2 regions of the Bacillus sp. ISL-75 genome follow, and region 2 is predicted to be linked to the other one. Evidence: a T-box and tRNA genes for the amino acid it is inferred to sense, from the RefSeq annotation. Region 2 holds a T-box; the other holds one or more tRNA genes.
What was found. The T-box of region 2 lies ahead of proS (proline--tRNA ligase). A T-box ahead of a tRNA ligase gene usually reads a tRNA of that ligase, here a tRNA-Pro.
Positions count from the first base shown of each region.

Region 1: it encodes a tRNA-Pro, which carries the amino acid that the T-box ahead of proS (proline--tRNA ligase) is inferred to sense. The anticodon was not compared.

Region 1 covers NZ_JAGGQX010000070.1:68-11,921, forward strand. Annotated here, with positions in the region: partial or broken rRNA gene J7E63_RS25460 (23S ribosomal RNA) at 1-210, shown strand, start outside; rRNA gene rrf (5S ribosomal RNA) at 288-404, shown strand; tRNA gene J7E63_RS25470 (tRNA-Val) at 414-489, shown strand; tRNA gene J7E63_RS25475 (tRNA-Leu) at 505-589, shown strand; tRNA gene J7E63_RS25480 (tRNA-Gly) at 624-698, shown strand; tRNA gene J7E63_RS25485 (tRNA-Leu) at 707-795, shown strand; tRNA gene J7E63_RS25490 (tRNA-Pro) at 851-927, shown strand; tRNA gene J7E63_RS25495 (tRNA-Ala) at 948-1,020, shown strand; tRNA gene J7E63_RS25500 (tRNA-Met) at 1,042-1,118, shown strand; tRNA gene J7E63_RS25505 (tRNA-Ser) at 1,149-1,241, shown strand; tRNA gene J7E63_RS25510 (tRNA-Tyr) at 1,263-1,347, shown strand; tRNA gene J7E63_RS25515 (tRNA-Trp) at 1,353-1,423, shown strand; gene ccpN (transcriptional regulator CcpN) at 1,992-2,633, shown strand; gene J7E63_RS25525 (pyruvate, water dikinase regulatory protein) at 2,651-3,466, shown strand; gene ppdK (pyruvate, phosphate dikinase) at 3,469-6,138, shown strand; gene J7E63_RS25535 (YbxH family protein) at 6,252-6,443, shown strand; gene J7E63_RS25540 (DEAD/DEAH box helicase) at 6,522-9,095, shown strand; gene J7E63_RS25545 (methyltransferase domain-containing protein) at 9,215-10,558, shown strand; gene J7E63_RS25550 (polynucleotide kinase-phosphatase) at 10,558-11,854, shown strand, end outside.
Region 2 covers NZ_JAGGQX010000027.1:136,520-148,373, forward strand. Annotated here, with positions in the region: gene J7E63_RS13165 (twin-arginine translocase TatA/TatE family subunit) at 46-261, shown strand; gene J7E63_RS13170 (hypothetical protein) at 649-1,212, opposite strand; gene J7E63_RS13175 (hypothetical protein) at 1,427-1,579, shown strand; partial or broken gene J7E63_RS13180 (VOC family protein) at 1,748-2,115, opposite strand; gene J7E63_RS13185 (ABC transporter permease) at 2,271-3,251, opposite strand; gene J7E63_RS13190 (ABC transporter ATP-binding protein) at 3,244-4,158, opposite strand; gene J7E63_RS13195 (SGNH/GDSL hydrolase family protein) at 4,172-4,945, opposite strand; gene J7E63_RS13200 (DedA family protein) at 5,134-5,742, opposite strand; gene hmpA (NO-inducible flavohemoprotein) at 5,930-7,144, opposite strand; gene J7E63_RS13210 (DegV family protein) at 7,458-8,306, shown strand; gene J7E63_RS13215 (GNAT family N-acetyltransferase) at 8,468-9,034, opposite strand; gene proS (proline--tRNA ligase) at 9,420-10,850, opposite strand; T-box leader at 10,928-11,144, opposite strand; gene J7E63_RS30130 (hypothetical protein) at 11,297-11,428, shown strand; gene J7E63_RS13225 (cupredoxin domain-containing protein) at 11,595-11,854, shown strand, end outside.

The DNA.
Region 1 (11,854 bases), on a different contig from region 2:
ACCAGTTGTTCTGCCAAGGGCATCGCTGGGTAGCTATGTGCGGACGGGATAAGTGCTGAAAGCATCTAAGCATGAAGCCCCCCTCAAGATGAGATTTCCCATAGCGCAAGCTAGTAAGAACCCTGAAAGATGATCAGGTTGATAGGTCAGAGGTGGAAGCGTGGTAACATGTGGAGCTGACTGATACTAATCGTTCGAGGACTTAACCAATTTTTAAGGCATACTCGTTTTTACAAACTTCTTCTGCATTATCTAGTTTTGAGGGAATGATTCCTCTAAAAAAATAGTCTGGCAGCAATGGCGAGAAGGTCACACCCGTTCCCATACCGAACACGGAAGTTAAGCTTCTCAGCGCCGATGGTAGTTGGGACACGCGTCCCTGTGAGAGTAGGACGTTGCCAGGCGGTATATATGGAGGATTAGCTCAGCTGGGAGAGCATCTGCCTTACAAGCAGAGGGTCGGCGGTTCGAGCCCGTCATCCTCCACCATTTTTCTTTTACTATGCGGGTGTGGCGGAATTGGCAGACGCACCAGACTTAGGATCTGGCGCCGCAAGGCGTGGGGGTTCGACTCCCTTCACCCGCACCATAGTTTTATGCGTTAGAAAAAAACATCCATATATGCGGAAGTAGTTCAGTGGTAGAACATCACCTTGCCAAGGTGGGGGTCGCGGGTTCGAATCCCGTCTTCCGCTCCAAATATTTAGCCGGGGTGGCGGAACTGGCAGACGCACAGGACTTAAAATCCTGCGGTAGGTGACTACCGTACCGGTTCGATTCCGGTCCTCGGCACCATGTTTTATCGAAGGTAATTTAACACATCAAATTAGCGCCCAGTTCGTCATATTATCGGGAAGTAGCTCAGCTTGGTAGAGCACTTGGTTTGGGACCAAGGGGTCGCAGGTTCGAATCCTGTCTTCCCGACCATTCTTTATTCAGAATATTTTGGGGCCTTAGCTCAGCTGGGAGAGCGCCTGCTTTGCACGCAGGAGGTCAGCGGTTCGATCCCGCTAGGCTCCACCTTAATAATATTATTTTTTTGGCGGTGTAGCTCAGCTGGCTAGAGCGCTCGGTTCATACCCGAAAGGTCGGGGGTTCGACTCCCTTCGCCGCTACCAAAATACTATTATATGATTTTCTTTTTCCATGGAGGAATACCCAAGTTTGGCTGAAGGGATCGGTCTTGAAAACCGACAGGCGGGTAACACCGCGCGGGGGTTCGAATCCCTCTTCCTCCTCCAGTTTTATTATTTTTTATATGTGGAGGGGTAGCGAAGTGGCTAAACGCGGCGGACTGTAAATCCGCTCCCTCCGGGTTCGGCGGTTCGAATCCGTCCCCCTCCACCATGTTTAGGGGCATAGTTTAAAGGTAGAACTAAGGTCTCCAAAACCTTCAGTGTGGGTTCAATTCCTACTGCCCCTGTCAAAAAGGCACAAAAAAATTCCTAGTATATACTTGGAATTTTTTTGTGCCTTTTTTTATATTTTCACTTTTTTATTGTCTCTGCTAGTTTATGTTTGAACCTTCAACCCATGGTGTCCTCAATGAACATACTATGAGGACAAATTTTGAATTTTGCTTAGTATTTTTGTCCTCATGAACACACCATGAGGACAAATTTGAATTTTGCTTAGCATTTCTGTCCTCATGAATACACCATGAGGACAAATTTTGTATTGTGTTTAGCATTTTTGTCCTCATGAACATACCATGAGGACAAATTTTGAATTTTGCTTAGCATTTTTGTCCTCATGAAAAGCTTACCACCTTATGAAGACAAGAATGGCTTTCTTTTTGGAACCCCTTTCTCGTCGATACCGGCGGGGTTTCTTATTTACTTTAAAAAAAATAGTTTAATATTTTGTAAAAAAATATAAAACTTATTGTTTCGGTTTATAAGATAATGTAATATACTATATATAAATAAGTATAACACATTTACAATGAATCTATTGAATATAACATATTTAATGTAGATAAGGGGGTGGTAATTATTAAATTATCTAAACGTCAGAATGAAATCCTCCAGATTGTTAAACAGAACGGGCCCATTACAGGAAAAGACATCGCAGAGAAGCTTTCATTAACAAGAGCTGCACTAAGACCCGATCTTGCCATTTTAACGATGTCAGGTAACTTAGATGCAAGGCCGCGAGTAGGTTATTTTTTTAATGAAAGCTTTGAAGCAAAGCAACAGGCTAAAAGGTTTATCCACCAAAAGGTAACGGATTATAAAGCCCATCCAATTGTAGTTGAGAAATCAACCTCCGTGTATGATGCGATCGTGCAGCTCTTTTTAGAGGATGTGGGCACACTTTATGCGGTTGATACAAAAGGACATCTAGCAGGGGTTGTTTCCCGTAAGGATTTGCTCAGAGCATCACTAGGAAATCAAAATCTAAATGAATTGCCTGTCAGTGTCATCATGACTAGAATGCCAAATATTATTACAATTAATCCTGAAGAGACCTTGCTCGAAGCAGCCAAAAAGATGATCCATAATCGCATTGACTCTTTGCCAGTTGTTAAGGAAATAGAGGAGCAAAAGAGTACATATTTGCTGGTAGGAAGAATCACCAAAACCACCATTACGCGGGCATATTTAGAAATCATGGAAAACAATTCATACTAAGGAGAGTGGCTGCCATTTTGGTACAGAAAGAAGTTGTCTATGTTGTATCTGACTCAGTAGGTGAAACAGCTGAGTTTGTAGTAAAAGCAGTGGCAACACAATTTAATGGCGGGCAGGTAGAAATTCGCCGTAATTCCTATGTGGATGATTTTGAAGATATTGAAGATATCATTTTACTAGCAAAAAAGGGACGTACGATTATTGCCTATACGATCGTTATTCCATCATTAAAAGAGTATTTAGATCGACGTGCAAAAGAAGAGAGCATTTTTGCTGTAGATTTACTAAGTCCGTTGATGAATGCGTTTGAAACAAGCTTCAATAAACAGCCGCATCATCGACCTGGATTGATGAGAAAATTGGACGAAGAATACTTCAGGAAAATTGAAGCAATTGAATTTGCCGTTAAGTATGATGATGGGCGTGATCCGAGAGGAATCATAAAGGCGGATATTGTTCTAGTCGGAATCTCACGTACATCGAAGACACCTTTGTCTATGTACTTAGCACATAAACGCTTTAAAGTGGCCAATGTTCCTTTGGTTCCAGAGGTGCCGCCGCCAGATGAATTATTCGAAATACCCCGTAAGAATTGTATTGGATTAATAATATCACCAGATAAATTAAACGAAATTCGCAAGGAACGTCTAAAGGCTTTAGGGTTAGCCTCACAGGCTAACTATGCAAGCTTTGGGAGAATTCTTGAGGAGCTTGATCATGCTGAAAAAGTAATGAAGCGCTTAGGCTGTCCTGTTATTGATGTATCAAATAAAGCTGTTGAAGAAACAGCTGGCTTAATTTTAGACGTGTTAAAAAAAGAGAGGAGCTACTAATAATGGAAAAATTCGTTTATTTATTTCATGAAGGAAATGGCAATATGAAGGGGTTACTTGGGGGAAAAGGGGCAAACCTAGCGGAAATGACGCGTATTGGTCTTCCAGTTCCGTATGGCTTTACAATCACTACACAGGCCTGCAATGCATTCTATGAAGCTAGCAAAACCATTCCAACCTTTGTTGAAGTCCAGACTTTAGAGGCTCTTACCCGTCTAGAAGAAAAAATGGGCAAAAAGCTTGGCGACCCAAAAAATCCTTTGCTCGTTTCCGTACGTTCCGGTTCTGTTTTCTCCATGCCTGGCATGATGGATACCATCTTGAATCTTGGAATGAACGATGAAACCGTTATCGGAGTAGCAGAATTAACCAATAATCCACGGTTTGCTTATGATTCCTACCGTCGTTTCATACAGATGTTTAGTAATGTTGTACTAGATATCGATACCTACTATTTTGAACAATTATTAGAAGAAATACGCGAGGAAAAAGGCTATACCTCTGACCCAGAAATGAGTGCTGATGACTGGAAAGAAGTGATTATTGGCTATAAAGGTATAGTCAAAAAGCATAAACGAAAGGATTTCCCGCAAGATCCAAAAGAGCAGCTATTCCTTGCGATTCATGCAGTCTTTAACTCTTGGAATAATCAGCGTGCGATTGTCTACCGTCGCCTTAACAAAATTGCTGACCATTTAGGAACAGCTGTAAATATTCAAAGTATGGTGTTTGGCAACATGGGAAATGATTCAGGCACAGGTGTGGCATTCACAAGAAATCCATCGACTGGTGAGCATGTCCTTTACGGTGAATACTTAATCAATGCCCAAGGGGAAGATGTTGTGGCAGGGATTCGTACTCCACAGCCAATCGCTACTTTAAAAGATGAAATGCCAGGAGTATATAAGCAATTCACTGATACTTGCAAGCGCTTGGAACAGCATTACGAAGAAATGCAAGATATCGAATTTACGGTTGAAGGTGGTAAGTTATTTATCTTGCAAACCCGTAATGGAAAAAGAACGGCGCAAGCAGCGATTCGAATCGCCGTGGAAATGGTCGAAGAAGGAATCATTGATAAAAAGACGGCATTGCTACGTGTTGACCCAGAACAATTAGATCAACTGCTGCATCGCCGGATTGACGACAAATTTGAGAAGAGAGTTTTAGCAAAAGGCTTGCCAGCATCACCAGGTGCAGCGACAGGTCAAGTCGTGTTTAATGCCGATGAAGCGGAGCAATTAAACAATGATGGAAAAAAAGTAATTCTTGTTCGTCCTGAAACCACTCCAGATGATATCCATGGTATCGTTGCATCGCAAGCAATTTTGACTAGCCGTGGCGGCATGACAAGCCACGCTGCAGTAGTCGCTCGTGGGATGGGGAAAGCGTGTATTTGCGGATGTGAAGCATTAAAGATAGATCTGAAAGCTAAACAATTTACAATTGGTGAGACAGTTATTAATTATGGAGATATCATAACGATTGATGGCTCTACTGGTGAAATTATGCTTGGGGAGATTCCAATGATTGACCCAGAACTATCGGATGAGTTCCAAATGTTGCTTGCATGGGCAGACCAAGAGCGTAAATTAGGGGTCCGTGCCAATGCAGATAACCCAGAAGATGCAAAAAAGGCATTTGAATTTGGCGCAGGCGGAATTGGCTTATGCCGAACTGAACATATGTTTATGGATTTAAAACGGATTCCAACCGTGCAAAAAATGATTCTTGCTGAAACTTATAATGAGAGAATGGAAGCTTTGAACCAGTTATTGCCAATGCAGCAAGGGGACTTTGAAGGAATCTTCGAAGCTATGCAAGGATTACCTGTAACTATCCGTTTACTTGATCCACCATTACATGAATTCTTACCGGATAAAGAGGAACTGTTAGTGGAAGTAACGAAGCTTCAGATTTTAGATCCACAATCACCAGAATTGAAGAAAAAAGAGCAATTGCTGAAAAAGGTCCGCCAATTAGATGAGTTTAACCCAATGCTTGGCCACCGTGGTTGCCGTCTTGGGATGATTTACCCAGAGATTTATGAAATGCAAGCAAAAGCAATTTTCTATGCAGCAGCTAAGCTCGCTGACAAAGGCATCGAAGTGCAACCAGAAATCATGATTCCTTTGGTCGGTCATGTGAATGAATTAAAGGATATGCGTAAATTAGTGATTGATGCAGCATTTCTTGTTCAAGAAGAAACCGGAAAAAGCTTCAAGTACACGATTGGAACTATGATTGAAATCCCGCGTGCTGCTTTAACTGCAGATAAAATTGCCGAGGAAGCTGACTTCTTTTCGTTTGGGACCAATGATTTAACACAAACAACATTTGGTTACAGCCGTGATGATGCGGAAGGCAAGTTCCTGCAAGCTTACATTGAAAATAAAGTGCTTCCGGATAATCCGTTTGCTGTCCTTGATCAAGAAGGCGTTGGTAAGCTAGTTGAAACAGGCGTGAAGCTTGGCCGTGGAACAAAACCGTCCTTAAAAACAGGTATTTGCGGCGAGCATGGCGGAGAAAAGAGCTCGATTGAATTCTGCTACAAAACCGGCCTAGATTATGTCAGTTGTTCACCATACCGCGTACCACTAGCACGTTTGGCTGCAGCACAAGCAACCATTCGACATGAGCAAAATAAACAAGAAGTTTTTACAACAGCATAAAGGAAGAACAAGGGATGTTGCAGTATGCACCATCCCTTTTTTATTGTGATGTAATTGGATAGACGCCCATTTTATGCAAATACTATAAAAAATTATTTGAAAGGGGACTTACAATGGGGGCTATTGAACGCAGCGGTTATCGATTTGTACCAGAATTTAGTGTCATTCAACAAAATGGGGCCATTCATGTATATAATCAGGATAACTTCATCGAGGAAATTAAATTCCACTTCTCAGGGAAGTTTCCTGAACTGGATCAAATCGAAGACCTGGTGGATCAATATTGCAGCCAGCATCAACTTTAAAACCGAATGCTTGTTCGGTTTTTTGTTTTGTGATAGAATGGACTTAACAAAACATTTTCTAGAAAAGGAGGGAAATAAATGAATAAAATAACCACTATATACCCTCAAGCGATAGAACATACAAAATTGAAAGTGTATGAAGATATTAACCATTATTTCGAAACGAAAGAAACACTGCCAACCTTTGAACAATACCTAACTGACAGAAATCATTATGTTGAGCAAATTTGGACCAATGTTTGGCTAAATAAGTCGACCAATGATGTTCCAAGGAATGAAAAAAAGCAATATTTAACTGATAAAGGCTTCGAGGTACAGGGAATCGACAAAAAACTAATCAATAAGTTATTTAGGGATGAAATGCGAACCTATCATGTCTTTGATACGATGGGGTGGGTTCATGAAACATTTTCAGGTAAAGAAGAAGAGTGGGAGAAACAGTATCGGGAGGCGAAGGTTAATTTTATAAAACGAGAAGGACAAAAACAGCTCGAAGAACAGAAGCAAGTGATCAGAAGTGAGATTGAAGATGCCGCTGTTGGGATCTTGGAAGAACAATATGAGCTGTTTTATTTATATGTTCGTTACTTCGTTGCCATACAACTAGTGGCTGACCTACAAAATAATGTAAAGTTTCAATCGGTTGATACCTTTGCATTAGAAGAAAAATTAGTGGATGAAGGCCATTTTAACCCCTCAGCCTATACAACTGTTGCCACCTTTTTTGAAGAACTGACAGGGGATATCCATAAAACTTTGAATTGGGGCAGGAGTTTTTATGAATATCAAACCTATTTTTTCGTTTATGAAAGCTTAATTGCTGACTATTTGTCTGAGCTTATTCCGGAAAAAATATTAGAGCAGCTTTCTGAAAAACTTAAGGATGATTTTCATGAAACCTTTCTTGAGAAACTATCGTCGTCCTTCGTAAAGGGCAGCATTGCTCAGGTTCTTTATGATGTCGAGGGTTATTTTATTGAGGATATCCAAGCTGAATACCTGTCGGACTTAATACGTTTGGCAGAATTACCTTTTGATGCAAAGGTTCATAAAGAAATTTTTGAAAAAGACTTCCAAGCGCGCGAGGAAAAACAAAAAGAAGCGCAAGAAGAACTCGAGCGGAAAAAAGCAGAAGAAGAGCGAATGATGAAGGAAATCTTTGCAACGGAATACGACCCTTCGTTACAACGTCAGGTCCGTTATGTCTTGCACATCGGCGAAACCAATACAGGGAAAACCCATCATGCGCTCGAAAGAATGAAAGATGCTTATAGCGGGTTATATTTAGCGCCGCTTCGATTATTAGCACTTGAGGTATTTGATAAATTAAACGCTGAGGGGACGCCGTGTTCCTTAAAAACTGGGGAAGAGGAAAAAATCACCCCAGGTGCAAATCATACTTCCTGCACCGTGGAAATGTTTCACGAAAAAGAGTTTTATGAAATAATCGTCATTGATGAAGCACAAATGATTACAGATAAAGATCGTGGTTTTTCATGGTATAAGGCAATCACGAAAGCTAATGCAGAGGAAGTCCATATCATAGGCAGCAGGAATTCAAAAACCATGCTGCTCCAGCTTTTAGGTAATTCCAATATCGAAGTTCATGAATACAGCCGTGATACTCCTCTTGAGGTTGAAACGAAGGAGTTTCATATTAAACACATTAAAAAAGGCGATGCGCTGATTTGTTTCTCACGAAGGCGCGTACTTGAAACCGCCTCACGACTGCAAAATGACGGACATACTGTCAGCATGATCTACGGCAGCATGCCGCCAGAAACAAGAAAAAAGCAAATTCAGCAATTCAACACTGGAAAAACAAAAGTCATCGTTGCTACAGATGCGATTGGAATGGGCTTAAATCTGCCGATTCGACGGATTGTTTTTTTAGAAAATGATAAGTTTGATGGGACTAGACGACGACTGCTGACATCACAAGAAGTGAAGCAAATTGCTGGACGTGCAGGTCGAAAAGGTATTTACAATATTGGCAAAGTAGCCTTTACTAGTGATATCAGAAAAATGAGAAACTTGCTTTTGCAGGAGGATGAGCCTGTTCATACATTTGCAATTGCACCAACCAATTCAGTTTTTGAACGCTTTCAACGGTATTATCACGACTTAGGTACATTTTTTGAATTATGGGGGAAATTTGAAAGTCCAAACGGAACGAAAAAAGCTGCTCTTGCCGAGGAAAAGTCGTTGTATCAAATGGTAGCAGGTACTGAAATTGAAGCACGTTTATCCTTAATGGACCTTTATGGATTTTTACATCTTCCTTTTTCAAAAAATGAGCCAGTATTAACGAAGCAATGGGAAGAAAAAATGTATGCTATTATCCATGGGAGAGAACTCCCAGAACCGATTGTAAAGGAACGAAGCTTGGAGGAATTAGAACTCAGTTACAAAGCAATTGGTCTCCATCTTTTATTTTTATATCGATTAGGGGAGCGAACGACAGCAATCTATTGGGAGCGGCTAAGAGAAGAGGTCAGCGATAAAGTGCAGGACCGCTTAAAGACGGATATAAATAAATTCGTTAAAAAATGCAAAACCTGCGGAAAGAAGCTGCCATGGGATCATTCGTTTCCGACTTGTGAGGCCTGTTATGCAGCGAAGACTAGAAGATATCGATATGATGAATATTAAGAATAACCCGGTGTTCTAACCTTAGGAACCCGGGTTATTCTTCAATTAAAACCAAATTAATGTAAATATGTTAAAATAAAACTCTGATAATTCATTCCATGAAAGTGAAGTGAAAAAGAATGCAACTATCATTAACAGTAAGAGGCCCTGGTGTTGAAGCGGTTTCTTACCTTATAGCTAAAAATCCGAATAATCTATATGAGCGTGGAGAGAAAGGGTTGACTGTCCGTCTGGTCTACCCGACTTTTTCAAGCGAGGAAGTACAGTTTTTGGTCTATGTTAAAACGGATCCAATTGACCTAGTGAAAAACTCACCTGATTCTTTTGATATTACCCATTACATAAATGACCGCGAGTTTGCGGCAAGCAGTATTTTTGTTTCCTCGATTCGTAAAGCGCTGGGGACTGCACTGAATGGGAAACCAGCAGAGGAATATGCTTCATGGGTCGAGCATTCCTTTGAAATGGAATTAACCTTTGGGCCGATTGCTACTGATTTGAGCATTAGGGAACTTGAATCGTTATTTGCTCCAATGGGTTACACCATCAAGATGGAATACGGGGAAAGTTTTATTCGCGAAAAAAGCTCTGCCCGATTTATAACCTTGTTAGGGAAACAAACGCTCCAGAATGCACTTAAACATATTTCGATTTTAATTCCCGTTATTGATAACTATAAGCATTATTTTATTGACGAAAGAGAATTGGAAAAGTTGGACCGCTACGGGGAAGGATGGTTAGAGGAACATCCACAAAAGGCGCTGATTTTAAAACGTTCGTTACGGTTTCAAAAGGTGATCTCTCAGTCAAGATTCTATGAAAAAGAGACGAAAACCGAGGAGAAGCATGAACCTCCGAAAATCCGTTTAAATGACCTTCGTTACGAAGCGATTATTAAAAATATTGAGGCCCTGCCAAAAAAAGCCACTATTGTTGACTTTGGTGCTGGTGAAGGGAAGTTATCTGTTCAGCTTGGATTTATTAAAGGGGTGCAAGAGATAATTTCTGTTGAACCATCGAATAAAGCTCGGTTAAAGGCATTGGAACGATTCGACTATGCAAAGGCGAAACGTGGATTTGTAGAACCCAAGTCCTTAGCAGGATCGTTATTTTATTATGATGAACGGTTGAGTAACAAGGATGTCATGGTTTTATGTGAAGTGATTGAACATATTGATGAATACCGGTTAACAAGGGTATTCGAGACGATTTTTAAAGACTATCGACCAGAAGTGTTGATCGTGACCACGCCTAACCAAGAATACAATGTTGTCTATGATATGAATGAGGAAATGAGACACCACGATCATCGCTTTGAATGGACAAGGGCTCAGCTTCACCAAAAAGTGGAAGATTTGACAAAAATCTATCCATACCAAGTAAGTTATAAAGGCATCGGTGAAGAAAACCAACTATACGGGCATCCTACTCAAATGGTTATTTTCAGAAGGGAGGAGGGATGATGGCGAAAATTAATTTGCCTCATGCGGGTATCGTTTTACTTGTAGGCCCGTCCAATTCGGGTAAAACGACTTTAATAAATCAATTAATGCAAGAACAACAGATTTATGCATCGGAAGTAGTAAGTTCCGATCAGTTCCGTGTTTTAGTTAGCGATGCTGAATTTATTGATTGGAATCGGCGACCTAAATATGAAGCAGATGCTCTTTTTAATGAATACCAACAAATTTCAAAAGAAGCTTTTGAAGCGATGGATTATATCATTGCCAAACGTTGCCGCCTCAATAAATTAACCTTTATCGATGCTACTCATTTACGTGATTACGAACGTGAAAAATACCTGCAAATGGCAAAGAGGTATCATGTTCCGGCCATTGCAATCGTGCTGAATTTGGCAGAAACTGAATTACTCAGACGTGACTTAGAGAGGGATTTCCCAAGAGGTAAAAACCGTATCAAGCAGCAATACCAACATTTCAAGAAGACGATTCGCTCCATTAAAAAGGAGGGCTTTCGGCGATGCTACATATTCGGTGAAGAAGAATTGCAAGTCTTAAATGTGAATCGACTTGGTAATCCATTACTAATTGATGTTGGCAATGGCATTGATTTTATTGGGGATATTCACGGTTGCTTTGAAGAGTTTAGCGAAATCTTGTCAAAGCTTGGTTATATAGAAAATGAAGAGGGTTATTTTATCCATCCAGAAGGACGGAAAATCCTTTCCCTTGGAGATGTGATGAGTAGGGGACCTCGTTCGATCGAGACGCTGCAATTTTTTCAAAAGCATGTGGCAGCAGGACTTGCCTATATGATTGACAGTAATCATGGTTGGAAAATCGCCCGCTGGCTTGACGGTAAGAATGTTACGCTTGCTCATGGTGATGAAAATGTAAAGGCTGAATTTGATGATTATGAAGGTAAATTTGGTAAAGATGAGGCCGATCGTTTAAAGGAACAAATAAGAGACATGCTGTTAGAGGCTAAATCACATTACATTATCCAGAAAAATGGAGTCAACGTCGCTGTTGCAGTCCATGCAGGAATCAAAGACCATTATATCGGCAAAGAATCGCCGCGCATTTCCGATTTCTGTCGGTACGGAGACTCGGATGGCCTTGACGAAAACGGCAAACCCGTCCGAAAAGATTGGTCAATTGCTCATCAGTCCAGCGAACTTATTCTCTGGGGGCATGATCCTAGGACGCAGCCATTATTGGTTAATAACACCCTCAATATTGACCAAGGAGTCGTTTTTGGTGGCAACCTAACGGCATATTGTTTTCCGGAAAGGAAAT
Region 2 (11,854 bases):
AATAGACACTGGTTTAACTAACATTCATCACTAGGAGATGAAAATATGTTTTCTAATATTGGTGTACCAGGGTTAATTTTGATTTTAATCGTAGCCTTAGTTGTCTTCGGTCCAAACAAGCTGCCTGAAATTGGCCGTGCTTTCGGCAGATCAATTCGCGAATTTAAAAGAGCAACTGATGGAATTGCTGACGATATAAAGGAAGAGATAAAAGAGGAAATCAAAGAGACTAAACAAGAAACAATTAGTTTAAAAAAATAAGTTTTATAACTTATTATCGTCAATCATAGGAAATTTCTTGCATCATTAAAAACATCCAAAAAACATCCCCATCAACTGATTGAGGAGGATGTTTTTTGGATTATTTTTTAGTAAATGATTGAAATTGATTCATTAATTTTTGCCTGGATTTTGGATTACGAAGTAAATATGCAGCACCTAGTGCAACGGTGGTCATCATTAAATTTTTCCTTCTCATTTCATACCTCCTCGGAATTAATCATTCTTAAATATTCCCTTTAATAAGTTATTTTAACAGCAGTAATTATTGACATCTTGTCATCATGAAGAGGTTGAATAATTGAAGATTGAACTGTTTAAACAAAGAAAAAACTAATCCCTTTGAATTAGTTTTTCGATAGAAGCTCATTACTTTTTCAGTAATTCTTTGATTTTTTGATTATGCTGTTTTGTTTGATCTAACAGTTGATTTAGAAGTAACACGGCCTGTTTGTTGTCTTTCTTTTCAACGGCATTCCTTAATTCATGGAATGTCCTCCAATGTGACATTTCTTTTCCGCCATGTGCCTGTTTTATAAATTCCTCTTTTGTTAACTTACCTGCATCAAATTGTTTTTTTAGTTCTTCTATTTTCGCCATTTTATCTTTTTTCCATTGCTCACGTTTTCCAGCATTTTCAGGACTCATCCATTGGTTACTTAGTGTTTTCTTCTCCGCAAGGACTGTTGTCCACTCGCCTTTTTTATCCGGAGTATACTGATCTACCCATGAAAGAAGCATTTTCTCTCTTTCTACCATCTTTGCTTGCCAATCTTTATGCATCATATGATGCTCTCTGCCCTCTTTACAATCACAAGGTGCTTTTTCCCTTTGCCCCCCATTATTGGTGTCAGGCACCGTTTGGTTTGCTCCAGCCATTCCAGGCACAGAAAATAATAATCCTAATGATAAAAGTAACATTTTAAACTTCATAATTATCTCCTTCCGATTTTTTAATTAGTAAAATAAACCTTTTTTTAACGGTACGGAATTATCATTCCCAGTTGGTCAAAAAAAATTTACCATTTTGACAAAAATTTAGTTATAAAACACTTGAGATTTTATTTGGATTATCGTATTCTAAAAACAGAGAAGATATGTGAAATGTTTCACAAGATAACAAGAGCATTAGCTTGGCGTTGGTAAAGTGGGGAATGTTCGTTTATCCGGCTTAATTGGTGCCTTTATGAAACTAGTCATTGAAGCCCGCTACCTGTTTAATCTTGGCGGTCCTTCATTAATACTCAAGCAACACTTTGGTGTAAGTAGAGAACCAGTGAAGGTTACTGTGAAACAGTAAACCTAACCATTATTTATGCATATCTCCTTCCGGCTGGGGTCCCCTCCCCCTGCTGGAAATTGAATAGAATCATCCCTAAGAAATGTGCCTTCAATCCCCCAATTTAAGGCATTCAGCCCCATTCCAAATTTCTGGAGTGGGGCTGTATTTTATATCTCAACGTAATTTCTAGAGCCATTCTAATAATTCAATTCGATTGCCAAACGGATCATGTACATGAATTCTGCTCGCCCCTGGAAGTAGATCGTCCTCTGTATATAAAACTCCCTTTTCACGTAGATGACCTTTTAATTCCTCGATATTTTCTACCACTAATGCAGGATGTGCTTTTTTAGCAGGTGAAAATGCTTCCTCTACCCCAATGTGAAGTTGAAAGGTCCCAAATTCAAACCAAATCCCGCCGCGTTTCTTTAATTCTGCTGGCTTTTCTAATTCAATTAATCCCAGAATTCCATTGAAAAATTCCCTTGCGGTTTCTTCACAGCCCTTTGGCCAGCAAGTTGAATATGATCGATCTTTTTTATTGCAAATGACATAGACACTCCTCCAATTATCCTCTCTCATATTTTATTAATTTTATAATATTCTTTCAAGTTCGAACTTTCGTTATTTGGTATAAATAAAAAGACTATTCCCGATACGGAAATAGCCTTTTTTGTCTAGCTCCGGCGCCTAGGCGCTGAAGCTTTTCTTAATAAACATCTCTTTTTGTAAAAACAAAAAATGAAACGAATAAGGCAACTGCCCACCACACAAAGAGGATTTGGATGGAAAATGAAAGATCCATGCCTTCAATCGGAGGTGCTGTTCCTTTCATATAATCGGTTAACCGTAAATTAACCATAAAAAAGTACTTGGCAGATTCCCAGGAGGATACCATGTTCGTTAATATAGCTCCTGAGATTAAGGAGGCAAGCATGACACCCATGCCGGCAGCCGTACTACGAATCAAAACCGACAGCATAAAGGATAATGTACCGACGACAATTGAGACAAACCATACCAGTCCAAAGTCCATTAACAAAAATTTCCATTGCTCCATAAGTTTTACTTCTGAAGTATTTAAGCCTGTTTCGGTCACATTAAAGCCTGTTAAAATGGGTGCTCCCCAGCCTTTGTACCCAAACACCAAACCAGAAATCAAATAAGAAAGGATTCCTGCGATCGCAATAATTAAAGAAATGGCTAAGCAAAGCGTCAAATATTTACTTAAGAGTACCTTCCATCGTTTGACCGGCCTCGTCAATAGCAGTTTAATTGATCCTAAACTGTGCTCGGATGAAACCAAATCACTGGCAATGACCATGACCATTAATGGAATAAAGAGATCAATGGAGTTTTCTAAGAAAATCCTCATAAACGTTGGTGCACCAGGCTCAGAAGGATTAATATCATGATCCAGATAATATTGTTGCTGCTGCAGGGAGATTTGCAGTTGTTTCTTCCATTCATCGGTAATCCGACTGCTGCTTAAACGATTGGTCGTATCAACAATTTGCTGTTGTAAAATTGTTCGCCAATCACTAGTTCCCAATTTTTCTCGTTGTGTTTGAACTTGTTTATATTGTGCATATGTAAATAACATGACAAGAACGCCAATAATGATAGCAATAACAATAAGCCGCTTCTTGGCAATCAGTTTCATCATTTCATTTTGAATCAATTTATTCAATCGTATCACCCCCCGTAAGTTCGAGGAATAAATCTTCCAGGACTGGCATTTTTCGATTCATTTCAGTCACAGCAATTCCTGCTTCAACCAACTGCTTATTCCATAGTGGTATCTTATGTTCATTAAATTCTGTAAGTATGGTACCATCTTCTGTTACATCAATTTTGGTTAACGAACTTAATACTTCCTTACCCTTTTCAAGCGGATGAACCTGCCAAACGACTCTCTCGCGATTTGCCAGCAGTTGATGGACAGTATCCGTTCGTATAATCGTCCCTTTTGAAATAATCGCGACACGGTCACACAAAAGTTGAATTTCGCTTAGCAAATGACTGGAAACTAAGACGCTTAAGCCTTCATCCTCTGCAAGAAACCTTATAAATTGTCTCATTTCACGGATTCCTGCCGGATCCAACCCATTAGTTGGCTCATCAAGAATCAGCACTTTTGGTCTCCCTAATAAGGCTTGAGCAATCCCAAGACGTTGTCTCATCCCTAAGGAATAGGTTTTTACCTTATCATGAATTCTTTCTGTTAAACCAACAAGTTTAGTAACCTCTTTAATTCGTTGTTCTCCGATTCCTTCGAGCATTCTGGAAAAATGAAGGAGGTTATTATACCCGGAAAGATAGGGATATAATTCTGGATTCTCGACAATACAACCAAGATTGGTCATTGCTCCTTGAAAATTCTCTTCTATATTCGCGCCACAAATGTGAATGCTGCCGGATGTGGGTTTGATTAATCCAACAAGCATGCGGATCGTCGTTGTTTTCCCTGCTCCATTTGGGCCTAGGAAGCCAAATACCTCTCCTTCCAGTAAATCGAAAGTCAATCCCTTGATAATTTCCTTTTTTCCAATTACTTTTTTAAGATTTTTTACAGATAGTGTAATTTTTTTCTCCATCGAATTCCTCTCCTTACCAGGTAAGCAATGAGGCTACCCGTTCGGCAATTAAACGATACCCTTTTGAGTTTGGATGAAACTTGTCGGAATATAAGTAGTCATTCACCTTTAACTCAAACAAGTCGAAGGTTGGTACAAACACGATTTTTGGAAAAGAGGCACTGACTTCTGCACTATCGTAATTCCAGTGGCGGACCACTTTCGACATCTCTTTTCCCTGCTCTAATTCAATAAACGGATTATACAAACCAATGAAAAACACATTGGTATTTGGATTGTTTTTACGTATTTGCGCAAAAACAAACTTCAAATTATCCAGGTATTTTTTCTCAATCGCTGCAATATCTTCAGTTTTAAAATCGCTTAAGCCTTGCCCCCTGCGGAACAAGTCGTTTCCGCCAATCGTCACTAGGACAATATCAGCTTTTTGAATTTGGCGCCCTACTTCTGTTTCCTGTACTTGCTTCCTTAGAGATCCAGATCTCTGTCCATTGATTCCAAGGTTGGTAAGCTGTACCGGACGCTTTGTTTTTCCCTTGATTTCATCAATCAAGACACCCACATATCCTTTTCCGGTTTCATCGCCTGTTCCTCGAGTTAACGAATCACCTAACGCCACGATGGTTAACCCTTTTTTATTTTCCACCTTGGAAACGATTTTTGCTTCTGGAACCCTTTCTGGTTTTCCAGCATAAAATTCCCCTACCGCCCAGCCAAGCCCGATCAGCCAGAGGAGGCAAAATAATACAGCTATGCCCGTGATCGAACGTATGACATTTTTATTCATTAAATATCATCCTTTCTGGCCATTTCTCTATTTAATTTAATCATAGTTGAGATATGAATCAAACTTTCAAGGACCATATATCGTATAAAATACATAAAGTTCGAAAATTGTTAACTTCTACAACTATTTTCTCTAAATAAAAATCAAAGGAACCGTTGAGAGGACTCCTTTGATCTAAATTGGTTCTCCTATTTGGTTCCTGTTTCTATAACTACATTCCTTAATTTCCTAATCCCATAAATAATTACAATTAAAATGACAATAACTACGCTAGTTAAAATTAAATATTTCCTGATGAGCTCAAAAAAAACTTCCCATTGAGGACCAAGTATTTTTCCTAAAGAGATAAAACTAGAAACCCAAATCGCTGACCCAAGCCCTGTATACAAGGTATAAACCCTAATTGGTAAACGTGTGATTCCTGAAAAATAACCGATAAAATGCCTAAATACTGGAATAAACAAGGCAATGATTAATATTTTATTGCCATATTTTCTTAACCAGTTTGAAATTGAATTCAAACGATCTGGCTCTAAATGCAGCCGCTTCCCATGCTTTTCAAAAAAATGAATCCCAAGCTTACAGCCTACCCAATAGGAAAGCAACATTCCTAGCGTACATCCAGCTGCAGAAGCGAGAATGCTTCCCAACCAATTAAGCTTTCCAAGAAAAGATAAAAATCCTGCATATGCCAACATTGCTTCCATCGGAATCGGAAGTGCAAATATACCTAGTGTAATGGAAAGAAAAAGAACAAGATACCCGTACTCGTTTATGATCGTCGTTAAAAAATGCAATAATGTTTGCTCCTTTCCTAAAAGGGATATTTGGCATTGATATGGCATTAATTCTTATTGGTATTTTATCCAAACTTCTCTAATATAGTTATCGACTTATAGATTCAAATTTATATTTTTAAGAAAGGCTGTTCGTAAGTCACTACAAAAAAAAGCCGACTTCTATAGAAATCGGCTTTTTTCTCTGTTATTCTTCTAAATTCCCCATAGGACCAAAAAATTCAAAGTGAATTTTTTCTTGATTTACCCCTAATTCTTTTAATGAACGGTTAATAGCTTTCATAAATGGAACGGGTCCACAGAAATAAAAATCAGCGTCCTTGGTAGTGATCTTTTCTTTCAGCCAATCACGGGTTACATAGCCTTCAACATCAAAGCGATTATTCTTGCGATCCTCTTCTGTCGGTGAATCGTAAAAGAAAAAGGAATGTACGTTTTCAAGCATAGATACCTCTTCTACTTCGTCCCTTAGAGCATGTACATTCCCATTTGCTGCCGCATGGACAAATGTTACCTTACGTTCTGGCTGGAACTCAACGATTGTTTTTAACATACTCATCATTGGTGTTAAACCAACACCCCCACTAAGTAACACAACTGGAGTATTCTTATCAGTATCAAGAACAAAATCCCCTGCAGGAGCACTTACTTTTAAAATATCTCCTTGGCTCACTCCATTGTGTAAGTAATTAGATACCATGCCGTCTGGGTTTGCAGTTCCCGCTTCGCGTTTTACACCGATTCGGTAATAGTCTTTACCTGGAGCATCTGATAAGCTGTATTGACGAATATGTGTGAACTTTTCACCTGCTATTTCTAGCTTGATACTAATATACTGGCCAGGGGTAAAATCGGCAATTCCTTTGTTGTCTTCTGGTTTTAAGTAAAACGAGGTGATCACTTCACTCTCAACTACTTTACGGTCAACAATAAAGTTGCGAAATCCCTTCCAACCACCATGTTGATTTTCAGTTTCATCATATAATTCTGCTTCTACACTGATAAAAACATCTGCAATTACATTATACGCTTGGGCCCATGCGTCAATAATCTCGTCTGTTGCTGCATCACCTAATACATCCTTAATCGCTAGCAGTAGATGTTTGCCGACAATCGGGTAATGTTCAGGCAAGATGCCAAGGCTTCTATGTTTTTGTGCAATTTGCTTCACTACTGGAAGAATAGCTTCCAGATTATCGATATACATGGCTGCGGCATATACCGTTCCAGCCAATGCTTTTTGCTGTCTGCCTTGTTTTTGATTAGCATGATTAAATATATTTAATAATTCAGGATGGTTGCCAAACATCAATTGGTAAAATCGAGTTGTAATTTTTTCCCCATGTTTTTCTAAAACAGGTACAGTTGATTTGATTATTTCAATCGTTTTTTGATTTAACATTTTAACACTCCCTATATATTTCACTGTTTCCATAGTGATTATATGATATTTAACGCACGAAATAAGTGATTTAAATCACAGACTACTATTTTTGAATAATTCGAACTAGGTACTTTTTAGTGTTTCTCGCCTAAAAACTTCACAAAGTTTTCATATTTTAACATGACAAATATAACTTGTTGGTTAATATTCCTTCTTGTAATGTTGAATCTAGTTATCAAAAACAAAGGGAATAAAACTAATATGTGTAATGAGCAATATTTAGATTATATGATATAGAAATAAGAGATTTCACTGGAGGAAGAGGATTAAGATGAATGCAGCAAAAATTGCATGGATTACTGACACAACAGCTTCGCTAAGCAAAGAGTCTATCGAGCTAAATAATATACATGTAGTTCCACTTAACATTGTAATTAACCAAGAATCCTACAAGGAAACAATAGATATTACACAAAAAGAGTTTTATGAGCGAATGAAACATGAGGATTCGAAATTTCAAACCTCCCAGCCTGCCCTGGGTGATTTTGTGGAACTTTATACAAGGTTAAAGGAAGACTATGACTACGGAATAGCCATTCATGCTTCCAGTCTCTTATCAGGGACGTTTCAAACCTCTGTAATGGCAGCAGAAATGGCTGATTTTAAACTGTTTCCGATTGATTCCATGACAGGTTCCTACCCTCTTTCTTTTTTAATAAAAAAAGGGATCGAACTTGTGGAAAAAGGACGAGAGAGCGGTGAGGTTGTCGCAGAATTAAATGCACTACGCGACAATACACGCTTATATTTAGTCCCCTCAAATCTGGACCAACTCAAAAAAAGCGGCAGAGTATCCGGCGGCCAAGCAATACTAGCTTCATTATTTAATATAAAGCCGATTTTAGCGATTGAAGACGGTGGCGCTAAGATTAAAGATAAGGTTCGCACCGAAAAAAGAGCGTTTTCCTGGTTGATTAATAATTTACAATCAGACTTGGAAACATCGAATGTTAGAAAAGTTGCTATCGTTCATGCTAATGATATCGAGAGAGCTGCCGGGCTTGAACAATTAGTCAACGAAACCTTCCCTGATATCCAAACTGAATTAATGATGCTGATTACTGTGGCAGGAGTACATACTGGGGTAGGAACGCTTGGACTTTCGTGGGTGTGTGAATAATGAAAAGGAAAGGACTGGGGGATCTAATACATATGAAAATATTAATTTTTCGAAAAAGCTTATTATCTAAAAAGATATTTCCTTGATTAAATCCCCGTAGCTAGAGTTTTTCAATAAGTTCATGCAAAAGAGCACTGTAAAATCAGTACTCTTTTGCTGTATTACCTATTATTTATTTTTGCATAAATACATGTATCACGTAGATCTTTTCTGTCCGCAGACATTTCATCATTTCTTAAAATGCCTTCTAAGGTAAACCCTAAGCGTTCAGGAATGGCCCGACTTTTGATATTTTTTGAGTCACAACGAATTTCAACCCGTTTTGCTTTGAGTTCATTAAAGGCAAATTTCGTAATCGCCCCTGCCGCTTCCGTTATATACCCCTGCCCACTATAGCGTGTATCGATCCAGTAACCTATTTCAACCTTCGGGATATTCCAGTTGATCCTGTGCAATCCAGAAGAACCGATGAATTCTCCTGTTTCCCTATTAAAGATATGTAACCTCAAATCCTCGCGAGTTAAAAACTTAGCATGTGCCTCACGCATGTTTACTTCTACATCTTCCTCGGTTTGCTCCCGGTGGGCCCAAGGCATCCAATCTTTTAGTTCGTTTAATGATGCCTGCATTGCATGGTAAACAGCTTTACCATCTCCGGGTAGTGGCATGCGAATGAATAATCTTTCTGTATAAAATTGATTTGGAAAGTCTAGTAGTATTGGTTTCATAATCTTATCCTCCTTCTGAATATAAACAATTCGCTACGATCATTGTTCATTCCTTTTTTCAGAAAAAAATATGGAGGAGCCGATTCGCTGATTGAATGGGAATATTCCCTGATTAAATCATTAAATTCGCTGATTGAATTGAGAAATTCGCTGATTGAATCAATAAATCCGCTGATTGAAAAATCTGCTGATACATCGAAAGTTTAATTCGCTCATTGTACTGAGAAAATCGCCCATTCAACTAATAAATTCGCTCATAAAACCAAGAAATCCGCCCATTCAATCGAAAAATTCGCTCATAAACTTAATTTCGGTCACTGTTGCAGCACAATATAAAATAAAAAAGACCCTTCCCAACCAGGAAGAGCCCGAAAGTTTGCTATTTTTAGTATGCTTTTGCCCAATAAACCATTTTATTGGCTTCTTTTCCACAGCATACACATTTGTCAGATACTTTTTCTTGCTCGAATGGCAAACATCTAGATGTTGCCCCTGTATCTTCTTTAATTTTTTCCTCACAAGCTAATTCGCCGCACCACATGGCCTTGATAAAACCTGGTTTTGCTTCGAGTGATTGCTTTAACTCATCAAGTGTTACAGCAACAGTGGTTCTTTCTTCACGATGAGTAAGTGCTTTATTATATAAATTTGTTTGAATTTCATCTAATAACTCAACAAGCTTCGTTTCTAATTGGTCCAGTGGAACAAACACTTTCTCTAAAGTATCGCGTCTTACTAGGACCACTTGCTTGTTTTCGATATCTTTAGGTCCCACCTCAAGACGGACTGGAATACCTTTCATTTCATACTCATTGAACTTCCAGCCTGGCTTTTTATCACTAGCATCAATCCCTACACGTACAACACTTGATAAAGACTCTTTTAACTCATAGGCAAAATCAAGAACGCCTTCTTTATGCTGAGCAATCGGCACAATCATCACTTGAGTTGGTGCAGCTTTTGGCGGAATCACAAGGCCGCGGTCATCGCCATGCACCATGATTAAGGCACCGATAATCCTTGTGGTGAAGCCCCAAGAGGTTTGATGCACATATTGGAGCTTTCCTTCTTTGTCAGTATATTGAATGTTAAATGCCTCGGCAAATCCTGTGCCGAAGTGGTGGGATGTACCAGACTGTAATGCTTTTCCATCATGCATTAAGCTTTCTATCGTAAAAGTAGCCTTCGCACCTGCAAACTTTTCTTTTTCCGTTTTTTGTCCTTTTACAACTGGAATCGCAAGGATTTCTTCACAAACTGCGGCATAAACATTTAGCATTTTAATGGTTTCTTCCATAGCCTCTTCGTCAGTTGCATGCGCGGTATGACCTTCCTGCCATAAAAACTCTAATGTCCGTAAGAATGGACGGGTTGTTTTTTCCCAACGGACCACGTTTGCCCATTGGTTATAAAGCTTTGGCAGATCTCTGTAAGAATGGATGATGTTACTATAATGCTCGCAAAAAAGAACTTCTGATGTAGGACGGACAACTAATCGTTCTGCTAATGGTTCAGACCCGCCATGAGTGACCCACGCCACTTCTGGTGCAAAACCTTCAACATGATCTTTTTCTTTTTGCAGCAAGCTTTCAGGAATAAACAAAGGCATATAAACATTTTCATGCCCCGTTTCTTTTATACGGCGATCCAATTCATTTTTTATATTATCCCATAAAGCATAACCATATGGTCGAATAATCATCGAGCCACGAACACTTGAATAATCAATTAAGTCAGCTTTTGTTACCACATCGGTATACCACTGGGCGAAATCATCGTCCATTGCAGTTACATCTTTTACAAATTCTTTTGCCATGTTTGACACCTCATTAAATTTTTTTAAATAAGTAACGGTCGCTTCCGCTTTTCTACACAAAAAGGCCTTGATCCTCAAAAAGGGACCAAGGCCTGGCGGTACCACCCTAAATTCATAAAGCAAAAAGCTTTATACACTTTCCATGATAACGGACATTATCCGCATGTATCTTCATATGGATCCGATACAGAACTCAGAGGCAGGTTCAAATGACCGTCTTAAGAAACCTCGCACCATTGGTTTCCTCTCTTGGTAAGACCTTTTCACTTTACTAATCCCCGTCACAGTTTCAATAGTATTTTTGAAAATTATATATTTCATTATAAAAAAAGTCAATTTATTTATGGAATATATTGCTGAAGCCAGCAATTTTCCTTCAAATTTACTTTAAACGTCTAAATAAATCAGTTAAAATGCTAGTAATTAGAAAAAATGGGGTGGCTTACTTGGATAAAGAAAAGGATGATCTCCAACAAGAGGAAGAAGAAAAAGAATTTCTACTTGAATATATTAAGATGCAGAATGAGGCCATGAAAAGAATTTTTAAAAATACCCTTGATAAAGAAAATAAAGAATAAAATCGATCTCCTACTATTCCATATCCTAATTTAACCTCATTAATATTCATAAAACGTTCATATTAATCACTAAAAATACAAATTTGAATGGGTTATTTCCATTTATAATACTCATATGTTGTAAATTATTTAATGAATAAAACATACACATCTGAGGAGACATAAAATGAATATTTTTGCGATTATTTCGGCAATTGTAGTTGCCATTGGTACCGGGTATTCCATTTATTCTGTTTACCGTCATAAAAATAAGCTAGCCAATACATCTGGGATTATGATTAGTATGGTCATCGCGGTAATCACAGGGTTACTGACCGGCAGTATCATTGGCATCATTTCCGGTGAGATTTTTCTAGTAGTCGGAGTTAGTATGATTATTGGTTTCGTCGTAGGTTTCTTAGCTGGACACCCCGTTGGGATATTAGC